DNA from 3 places in the Polaromonas sp. CG_23.6 genome. Region 1 is predicted to be linked to each of the others. Evidence: riboswitches for the same ligand, from Rfam matches in the RefSeq annotation. Region 1 holds a riboswitch; each other region holds the start of a gene.

Region 1 (3,272 bases):
GGTTGTTCCAGGTGTTTGAACTCGGCCTGCTGGAAATCAAGGCCCATGTCATCGACTCCCTTGCCTACCCCGGCGGCCAGCCGATCGAGTTGTACCCTGACAAGCCGATCTACGACATTCCGGCCATTCCGGTCTGCACCGGCAAGGAACTGACCGACAACCTGATGAAACAGATCGAGCCCTTCGGACCGACCTTTCACCTGGGCCAGGAAGTCAGTGCGGTGGAAAAGCAGGAAGACGGCCGTTTTTTCGTTGAAACTTCCAAAGGCACGAAATTTCTGACCAAGACCATCTTCATCGCCGCTGGCGTGGGCGCTTTTCAGCCCAAGCTGCTGCGGGTTGAGGGCCTGGAAAAATTCGACAACAGCCAGTTGTTCTACCGTGTCAAGAACCCGGCCGACTTTGCAGGAAAAAACCTGGTGATCATCGGCGGCGGAGATTCCGCGCTCGACTGGGCATTGAACTTTGTTGCGGAAGGCCCGAACAAGGCCGAGAGCGTTATCCTGATTCACCGCCGCGACGGCTTCAAGGCAGCGCCAGCGAACGTTGCCAAGATGAAGGAGCTGTGCGATGCCTACGAGATGCAATTCATCGTTGGCCAGGTCACCGGGTACGACGAAAAAGACGGCAAGCTGACTGCGGCCAAGGTAACAGGATCCGATGGCATCACGCGTGTGGTGCCGCTGGATGTCTTGCTGGTGTTTTTTGGCCTGAGCCCCAAGCTGGGCCCAATTGCCCTGTGGGGCCTGGACATCGAGCGCAAGCAACTCAAGGTGGACACCGAGAAATTTTCAACCAACATTCCAGGAATTTTTGCAGTGGGTGACATCAACACCTACCCTGGCAAGAAAAAGCTGATCCTGAGCGGGTTCCATGAGTGCGCACTGGCTGCATTCGGCGCCGCGCCCATCATTTTTCCGGACAAGAAAATTCATTTGCAGTACACCACCACCAGCCCTAAATTGCACAAGGTGCTGGGTGTGGAGTCGCCGGTTTTCGACTGACAGGCGTTGCACCATTTATGTTAAAGCCCGTCTTGTGCGGGCTTTTTTCATGGCTGACCGGCATGTCCTCGACCATGCTGCACAAGCATTTGGACGGAAAATTCTTCTACAATTCTCGCTGTGTTTGAAAAAGCACTTTCGCTGGGGGTGTTACCGGGTCTTGCCAAGGGTGAGCACGGAGACTGAGAAAGTCCCTTTGAACCTGACTGAGGTAATCCTCGCGCAGGGAAGCATGCTTCAGGCATCCGCCGTTCTGCCGGTGCGTCTGGCAAGCCGCTCTGCCATTGATGAACGGTATTGCCGATGGCCTTCACTTCTTTTCCATCACCGGGCGGCAACACTGCGCTGACGCCTTTGCCTGCGGGCGAACGACTGTTCGGCTGGCGCGACCATGCGGCACTCTGGCTGAGCCTGGGTGTGGGCCTGCTGGTCATGCAGATCGGCGCCTACCTCGTGCCCGCACTGGGAACCCAGGCCGCGCTGATGGTGATCGTTTTTGGTTCGGTGCTGGGCGCAGGCCTGCTGGCCTGGACGGCCAAGATCGGCTGCGACAGTGGCTTGTCCAGCGCCGGCCTGATGCATGCCACTTATGGCAGCAGCTTTGCGCGCCTGCCAGTATTGCTCAACATTGTGCAGCTCATCGGCTGGACCACGTTTGAGTTGGTCGTAATGCGTGACGGTACCGTGGCCATTGCACGGCAATCAGGCGGTTTCAGCGCGAGCTTGTGGCCGGTGCTGGCAACAATCCTTTGGGGTGCTGTGCTGCTGGCGCTGCTGTCGGGATCAATGGTCAAGCTGGTACGCAAGTTCATTGGCCGTTACGGCTTGCCGCTGATTTTTGCGTCGCTGGTGTGGTTGAGCTGGCAATTCCTGTCCAAGGCCAGTGCGCAGGGCTTGTCCGAAATATGGAATCGGACCGGCAATGGCAGCATGAGCAGCCTGTCCGCACTGGACCTGGTGATCGCCATGCCGGTGTCCTGGTTGCCACTGGTTGCTGACTTTGCGCGCCATGGCCGCAATGGCAACAGTGCGCTGCGTGGCACTTGGCTGGGTTATGCCGTGGCCAATATGTGGTGTTATTCACTGGGCTTGCTGGTGGCGTTGACAACGCCCAGCACTGATCTGGTGGCGGCCTTGCTGCTCGCGCAGGGTGGATTGATTGCACTCGGGTTGATTTTGATCGACGAGGTGGACAATGCCTATGGGGACGTTTATTCGGGCTCGGTTGCTGGCCACAGCCTGCAGCCACGCTGGAGCGTTCGACGCTGGGGCATGTCCCTTGCGATAGTTTGTACGGCGCTCGCGCTGGTGCTGCCGATCCACAGCCTGGAGCCGTTTTTATTGATGCTCAGTTCGGTATTTGTTCCACTCTACGGTGTGATCTTGGCGCGACTGGCAGGCCAGCCAAACGTGGTGCAGCTGATGACACAACGCAAAGTCGACACCAGCGCCGTGGTCATCTGGTTGCTGGGAGTGGCCTGCTACCACCTGTTTGCACAATTTTCTCCTCAATGGGGATCGGCCTTGCCCACACTGGTACTGACTTTTGTGCTGGCGTGGTTGACACGCAGTTTGTTGAACAGGCCAGAGGTCAGCGTAGCGGCTTAAGGCGCATGATCAGCGGTGCATGGCTGTGGTTCAGCGGCCCGCTACCGGCGCCAGTACGCACTGTCGCGCTGGCTTCAAGCGCGGCGCGCACGTAGCATCGTGCCGCCTCTACGGCGTCCAGCAAGCCTGCGCCCAGCGCCAAGTGGGCAGCAACGGCGGAAGACAGGGTGCAGCCGGTGCCGTGGGTATTGGCGGTGTGGATGCGCGGCGCACGCATCCAGTGCGCCGCACTGTTTTTCACTAAAAACAGATCACACACCTGATTACCAGCCAAATGGCCGCCCTTGAGCAAGACAGCCTGTGCGCCCATCGCCATCAACTCGTGTGCGGCAGCTTCCATATCGCCCTCGTGATGCAAAGGACGCCCCACCAGCAGGGACGCCTCGTCCAGGTTGGGCGTGACCAGCATCGCACGCGGAAATAATTCGCGCACCAACAGGTCAATGGCCGGATTGTCAATCAGCACGGCGCCGCTCGTGGCGATCATCACGGGATCAAGCACCACGTTTTGCAAGCCATGGCGGTCAATCGCATCGGCCACGGTCTGCACAATCTCGGGCGTATGGAGCATGCCGATCTTCACCGCATGGGCGCCGATATCCTCCATCACCGCATCAATCTGGTCACGAAGCATCTCTGGCGGCACCCCATGAATAGCCC
Region 2 (3,272 bases), 720 kb from region 1:
TTGCCGCCGCGCTCGACGTAGAACAACTGTGGTGAATAGCAGCCTTGCTGGTCGTAGCGCACCACGTCGCAAGCTGCCTGCTGCGCCGTGGCCGGGGCCTTGCGCGCATCCAGCGCAGCACGGGCCACCATGCCAAAACTGAGCTTGTGGCCATACCCCAGAAAGCGCGTGGTGACGGGCACCTGCGCGCGCAATGCCTGCAGCGCGCCATTGCCGCCATAGGCGAGCACCACGTCGGCCTGCGCAAACAACGCCTGCTCCAGCGGCGCGTCACCGCCCTTCCACCACCCTACTGCCAGGCAGTCGGCCAGCGCCGGGTCCAGTTCCACCAGCAGGTGGGCGAACCAGCCGGCAAACAGCGGCTCGGCGCTGGGCAATTTGCCAATGCTGCCCGACTTGACCAGCAGGCTTGAAATCAGACTCCACAGCGGCAAACCCGGTACATTGCCGGCCCAGACGTGCACCAGCAGTTCCGGCCCCACGGCCTTGGCAAAGCCGCCCTTGGGGCGCGGCTGGAATTCATCGAGCAGCTTGGGGTTGGCAAAATCCTCGGCCACGAAGCGTTGCAGTTGCGGCTGGCGAAAAGTTTTCAGGTAACTGGTCAGCCCCAGCCGCACCGTCTCGGGGTCGTAGCCGGTGACCAGCGGGAGCAGCCGGTCGGCCTGCTGGCGATACGGGTCGCTGCGGTCCAGCAGCCGCGCAATGGCGCTGTCGACCAGCGCAATGATTTGCGACACCGTGCGCGTCTTCAGGTAGGCCCGGCTGCCCTGCTTGACGCGCTCGGCCAGGGCCGCCCATTGCACCTGGCTCAATACCGGCACGGCCACTTCGAGCCGTTCGCTGCCGCTGCCGAAATGCAGCGTCTGCCACGCCAGTTCATCAGCCTTGAAGCCCGGCAGGTAGCCGGCCACGGCATGCCACACCGTCATGCGCGGGCGGCCTGCAAAAATTCTTCCACCGCCAGCGAGCAGCCCTTGGCCTGTGTGCCTTCGGCGCGGCCAACTAGCAAAAATCCGTCCGTGACCGCCACGCCGACGTCTTCCGTGAGGATGGTCGTCACCGAGTTGAAATTGGCCAGGTCGCAGTGCGCCAGCACGCCCTGCTCGCCATGCGCCACTTCCGCGCCGCTCAACGGGTTCACCAGGCGCGAGCGGATCCAGTGCGGGCCCGACTTGACCGCCGGCAGCTGCGCACTGCCGTTGTCGTAGAACTGCGTGCTCAGCTCGGTCATGCCGTACATGTTGATGCAGTCCTCGGGCGGCACGCCCAGCAGCGCCGTCAGCTGCGCATAGAACTGCGCCATGGGAATCTCACGCGACTGGCCCTTGAAGCCGCCGGTGTCCAGCACCCGGCTGCCTGCCGGCAGGGCAAATTTTCGTCCCTGCTGCGCCAGTGCATCCATCAGGTGCACCAGGCTGTAGGACGCGCCCAGCAGCGCATAGGGCTGCGCCATGGCCTCGGCCTGCGCCAGCGCCGCGCACACGCCCGCCGTGTCCAGCCCGGCGGCGTCGATGAAGTAGCGACTGTCGTCCGCGCCAAAGGTCTGCAGCGCCAGCGCCAGGTAGTGCGCCAGCGATGAGTTCGGCATCACCTCTTCGGTGGGAAATAAGATGCCCATGGCCATGCTGCTCTGGCCGCGCATGAAGCGCCGGGCGAAGTTGGCGCGCATTGAGGCGTCGTACACCGCCAGGGTCGGATGGTGGTGCTTGCCCTTGACGTCGCCCTGCGTGGTGCCGCTGGTCATGAACACACGGTCAGTGCTGGAGGGTGGCTGGCAGGTCAGGCACAGGGCCTTGAAGGCACTGATGGGAACGGCCGGAATGTCTTGCCAGGTCTTGACCGTTCGCGGCGTCTTGCCGCGTTGCCGGCAAAAGCGCTGGAACGGTGTGTTGTGGGCAAACTGGTAGGCAAACAACGCCAAAGCCTGGGCGTTGAAGGCGTCGTCAGTGACGCCATCCTGCGCTATGAAAGCCAGCACGCCGTCAACGATCGGGTCGGCAAGCGCTTGCGGGCGGGCGGGTGTTGCGTTGTCAAGGGCATCCATGGTCGTCATTCCTTCAAGAGTCTGCGGTGGCAGGGTGCTCCGAAAGTCGTGATGGCGGGAGTGAACCCTGTCCTGACAGCTCTTCTTACGTCGGCATGACCCGAAATCAAGTTCGCGGGTTTGGTGAAACCATCTCAGCCGCCCTGCCATCACTGACCGGACTGCACCCCGAAGCGGAAATGATTCTAAGCGCAAGGACCTGCGCTGTGGTGGCACCTGCGGTGGCCTGCGCAGGGCAGCGTGCCGCAATGCCCCGACCGTGCACGAAAACCGGATGCCTTCCCGGCAAAACCCACCATCGGCATAAATTTTGCTTGTAGACACCATGACATTGCCCCATTCCCTGCGCCTGGTGGTCATTGCACCGGACCTGATGGTTGCCGATACCGGTGACGAGGCTGCCGTGGCGCTGGCCGAGCGCTCGCGCCAATTGCGCATCGGCCTGCTCGAAGGCGGATTCAATCTGGTTGCCACGCTGCCAGCCGACACCTTTTTGCGCGAACGGCTGGCGCAGTTGCAGCCCGACATGATCATCGTCGACGCCGAAAGCGATGCCCGCGACTCGCTCGAACACGTCGTCATGGCCACGCGCGACGAGCGCCGGCCCATCGTGCTGTTCACCAATGACGACGACACCCGCCACGTGAAGGACGCGGTAGCCGCTGGGGTTTGCGCCTATATTGTTGCCGGCCTGGCGACGTCGCGCATCCGCCCGATCCTGGACGTGGCCATGGCGCGCTTTGAGCACGAACAAGGGCTGCGCCGCGAACTGGCCGATGTGCGCACCGAACTGAAAGACCGCAAGATCATTGACCGGGCCAAGGGCCTGCTGATGCAGCGCCAGGGCCTGTCTGAACAGGCCGCGTACGAAAAGCTGCGCAAGGCGGCCATGGACAAGGGCCTGCGGCTGGGCGACGTGGCGCAGCGCATGCTGGATGTGGCTGACCTGCTGGGCTAGTCAGCCCAGGCCGAAATGGTGCAGTGCACAACCGCAGTGCGTCTCCAGGAAAACGGGGCCTTGAATCGCAAAAAATCAAAATGCTATTTATTTAATAGCTGCTTGCGCAAGCAGGACAAGCGCCACAGCCCTATTTATCTTAAATTTTAAGCGTTGATCAAGCCTTCTGTTCAGTTGGCACAGCTTTTGCAATAACTACGACACCGGACCTTCGGCTTCAATGGCGAAGCAGAAAGTCCCAGAACAAAGGCGTTCGTCCCCTGCCCTCAC
Region 3 (3,272 bases), 1.9 Mb from region 1:
CGTAGCCGGGCGAGATGTCGGTGATCAAAGGGCCGAGCGTGTAGAACGGCGCTTCAAAGCAGGCTTCCAATTGCTTCTCGACGTTTTCCTTGACCAGTTGCAGCGGCACATGGCCGGGGCCTTCGATCATCACCTGCACATCGTGTTTCCAGGCGATCTGCGTCAGTTCGCCCAGCGTGTGCAGTTCGGCAAACTGCGCTTCGTCGTTGGCGTCGGCAATCGAGCCGGGGCGAAGGCCGTCGCCGAGCGAGAAGCACACGTCATAGGTCTTCATGATTTCGCAGATGTCTTCGAAATGCTCGTACAGAAAGCTTTCCTTGTGGTGCGACAAACACCATTTGGCCATGATGGAGCCGCCGCGCGAAACAATGCCGGTCAGGCGGTTTGCCGTCAGCGGCACATAAGCCAGGCGCACACCGGCGTGAATGGTGAAGTAATCGACGCCCTGCTCGGCTTGCTCAATCAGCGTGTCGCGGAAGATTTCCCAGGTCAGGTCCTCGGCCTTGCCGTTGACCTTTTCCAGCGCTTGGTAAATGGGCACCGTGCCAATCGGCACCGGGGAGTTGCGCAAAATCCATTCGCGGGTTTCGTGGATGTTCTCGCCGGTGGACAAGTCCATCACGGTGTCCGCACCCCAGCGGATCGACCACGCCAGCTTGTCCACTTCTTCCTCGATGCTCGACGTGACGGCCGAATTGCCAATGTTGGCATTCACCTTGATCAGGAAGTTGCGGCCAATGATCATCGGCTCGGTTTCGGGGTGGTTGATGTTGTTCGGAATCACGGCCCGGCCGCGTGCCACTTCGTCGCGAACGAATTCGGCGGTGATGTCTTTTGGAATCGACGCGCCGAACGAGTGGCCGGTCTTGGGCACGCGCTCGGTGGCCAGGCGTTCGGCCAGCTGGGCACGCACCAGGTTTTCACGGATGGCGATGTATTCCATCTCGGGGGTGATGATGCCTTTGCGGGCGTAGTGCATTTGCGACACATTGGCCCCCGCCTTGGCGCGACGCGGCACGGGCGCGTCGTTCATGCGCAGGGCTTTCAGGGCCGGGTCGTTCAGGCGCTCGCGGCCGTAGGCGCTGGTGATGCCGGGCAAGGCGTCGGTGTCGCCGCGCTCGTTGATCCATGCGGCGCGCAGGGCCGTCAAACCGCGCGTGATGTCGATGGCGGCCGACGGGTCGGTGTACACGCCGGACGAGTCAAACAAGCGCAATGGCGGATTGGCTTCGCGGCGGGTTTCGCTGCCTTCGGCGATCAGCGTGTCCGTCAGCGTGACTTCCCGAAACGGCACGCGAATGTCGGGCCGCGAGCCTTCGATGTAAATCTTTCGGGAGCCGGGAAAAGGGGTGCGCGTGATGCGGCTGGTCAGGTCCGCTGCGTTGACGGAAAGGGGGGTCTTGGCCATGGTTGTCTCCAGAAGGTGGTGGATGCCTGCCTGGGGAGCCGGAGATGTTGCCGCGAAGCCACCGCGCAAAGCGGTGAAAAAACGGACTACCGGAGCCAAAGTGCCTTGTTTCCTACGCGGGGATGATCCCGATCAGGTTCAGCGGGTCTCGCAAAGTTGCGATCTCAGCCTCGGATGTAAACATCCTTGGCACCCCGACAAGCTGCGGCGATTGTAAGCACGCCAGACGGCGGTTGGCAATACCCGACGTAGCAGCCGTTGCGCGGATCAGCCGAACCGGCTGGGCTGGCCCACCAGTTTTTTCGCCAGTTCGTCGAGCAATCCAGTGGTGACCTGCGCGGCCGGATAGGTGGTGTTCAGCACACCAAAGCCCCCCACGTTGGTCACGCGAAAGGCGATGCAGCCGGTGGCATGCTCAGGCGTCAGGGTAATGAAGGCGCGCGACTTGGTCTGGTAGTCGAACACATAGGCCAGCAGCTTGCCGCTGTCGGGGTTGCGCAAATCCTTGCGTTCATGCTGGATCTGGCCAACGGACAGGCGCTGTGTCACGCGTTCAAGGTCGGGTGGAAAGTTGACAGTGACGGTGTGGGTCGCTACCGGCCCGATGACCGGCAACAGGTCCCAACCGACGCCGATGTAGTCGCACACCTCGGCATTGCTCAGCATCTTGCGACGCGCGTCACAGCGAAAATTTCGCTGCGCCAAGGCGGGAAACGGCACCTTGCCGTCCAGGCTATAGGCCCCTGCGGCAGGCGGCTGAATCACGATAAGCTGAGCACACATGTCCTGCAGATAGGCCAACGCCACCCGGCAGGCCTGTTCGCAGGCTTGGGTGCCTGCCGTGAGGTCACGCTGCGCACCGAGTTCCAGGCCTTGCAGCGCGTTGGCACGCCTTTTCAGCTCTGATAGAAAACTCATGGACGGGCCAGTGTGTGTTGTGTTTTAAGACCAAAGCATAGCGCAGGCGGGCGCCCGGATAAACGCACAAGCCTTCTGGTTTGGAGTACGGAGGTGCGAGCTTTTGGTCGCAAAACGATTTTCATTTAACTTTACAAACCATAACCGGCGCGCAATGGCGGCGATACACGGGCACACCACACTTGCTTTCAAGCTGTCGCCAATTCCTGGTGGCAGTGCTTTTTTGTCCAAAGGAAACTTCCATGAAATTCGCACCCACATTACTGAACGGCCTGATCCTTGCCGGCCTGTTGACCACGACGGGGGCGGCCATGGCGCAAGGCACTGACGCGGCACCGGCAGGGCTGAAACCCGCCACATCGGCACCTGCAGCCCAGAACGCCGGGTCGCACCACGGTGAGCAGAGGATGGGCCGCCGCGATCCCGCCAAAATGCAGGCCCGGATGGCCAGGCACCAGGCTGAATTAAAAGCCAAACTCAAGATCACGCCGGCGCAGGAAAGCGCCTGGACCGCCTTCACCACGACGATGCAGCCGCCCGCCCGCATGATGAACAGCGAACGGCCCATGGCCACACAGCGCGCCGAACTTGACGCCTTGAGCACGCCCGAGCGCATCGACAAAATGAAGGCGCTGCGCACCCAGCGCATGACCGAAATGAATGCGGAGATGGACAAGCGCGGAGAAGCTGTCAAAACTTTTTACGCCACATTGAGCCCGGAACAGAAAAATACTTTTGACGCCGAGCACAGGAAAATGGGTGGGCATCACGGCGGCGGGCGCGGTCACCGCGACGGTGACGGCATGCGCCACAAAGACTGAACTTTCGACTGTCGAAGCCCAAGTGAGAACAACACCGGTTGCGCTAGTGCCGCCGGTGTTGTTTTTTTCCTTACCAGACAAACATCATGCTATTTTTTCAATAGCTGAAGATGCCTTTATAGCAA

The links. Region 1 has a riboswitch for thiamine pyrophosphate ahead of H4V98_RS10550 (cytosine permease). Riboswitches for the same ligand answer to the same signal wherever they lie in the genome.
Region 2: another riboswitch for thiamine pyrophosphate. It lies ahead of H4V98_RS13985 (long-chain fatty acid--CoA ligase); the one in region 1 lies ahead of H4V98_RS10550 (cytosine permease).
Region 3: another riboswitch for thiamine pyrophosphate. It lies ahead of thiC (phosphomethylpyrimidine synthase ThiC); the one in region 1 lies ahead of H4V98_RS10550 (cytosine permease).

Annotation. Positions count from the first base shown of each region.
Region 1 is NZ_JARXUY010000001.1:2,239,421-2,242,692, reverse strand. It holds gene H4V98_RS10555 (NAD(P)/FAD-dependent oxidoreductase) at 1-1,004, shown strand, start outside; TPP riboswitch at 1,138-1,250, shown strand; gene H4V98_RS10550 (cytosine permease) at 1,308-2,612, shown strand; gene thiD (bifunctional hydroxymethylpyrimidine kinase/phosphomethylpyrimidine kinase) at 2,596-3,272, opposite strand, start outside.
Region 2 is NZ_JARXUY010000001.1:2,962,980-2,966,251, forward strand. It holds gene H4V98_RS13980 (acyl-CoA reductase) at 1-929, opposite strand, end outside; gene H4V98_RS13985 (long-chain fatty acid--CoA ligase) at 926-2,044, opposite strand; TPP riboswitch at 2,110-2,225, opposite strand; gene H4V98_RS13990 (ANTAR domain-containing protein) at 2,370-3,002, shown strand.
Region 3 is NZ_JARXUY010000001.1:294,990-298,261, reverse strand. It holds gene thiC (phosphomethylpyrimidine synthase ThiC) at 1-1,408, opposite strand, end outside; TPP riboswitch at 1,501-1,615, opposite strand; gene H4V98_RS01510 (hypothetical protein) at 1,676-2,326, opposite strand; gene H4V98_RS01505 (Spy/CpxP family protein refolding chaperone) at 2,569-3,147, shown strand.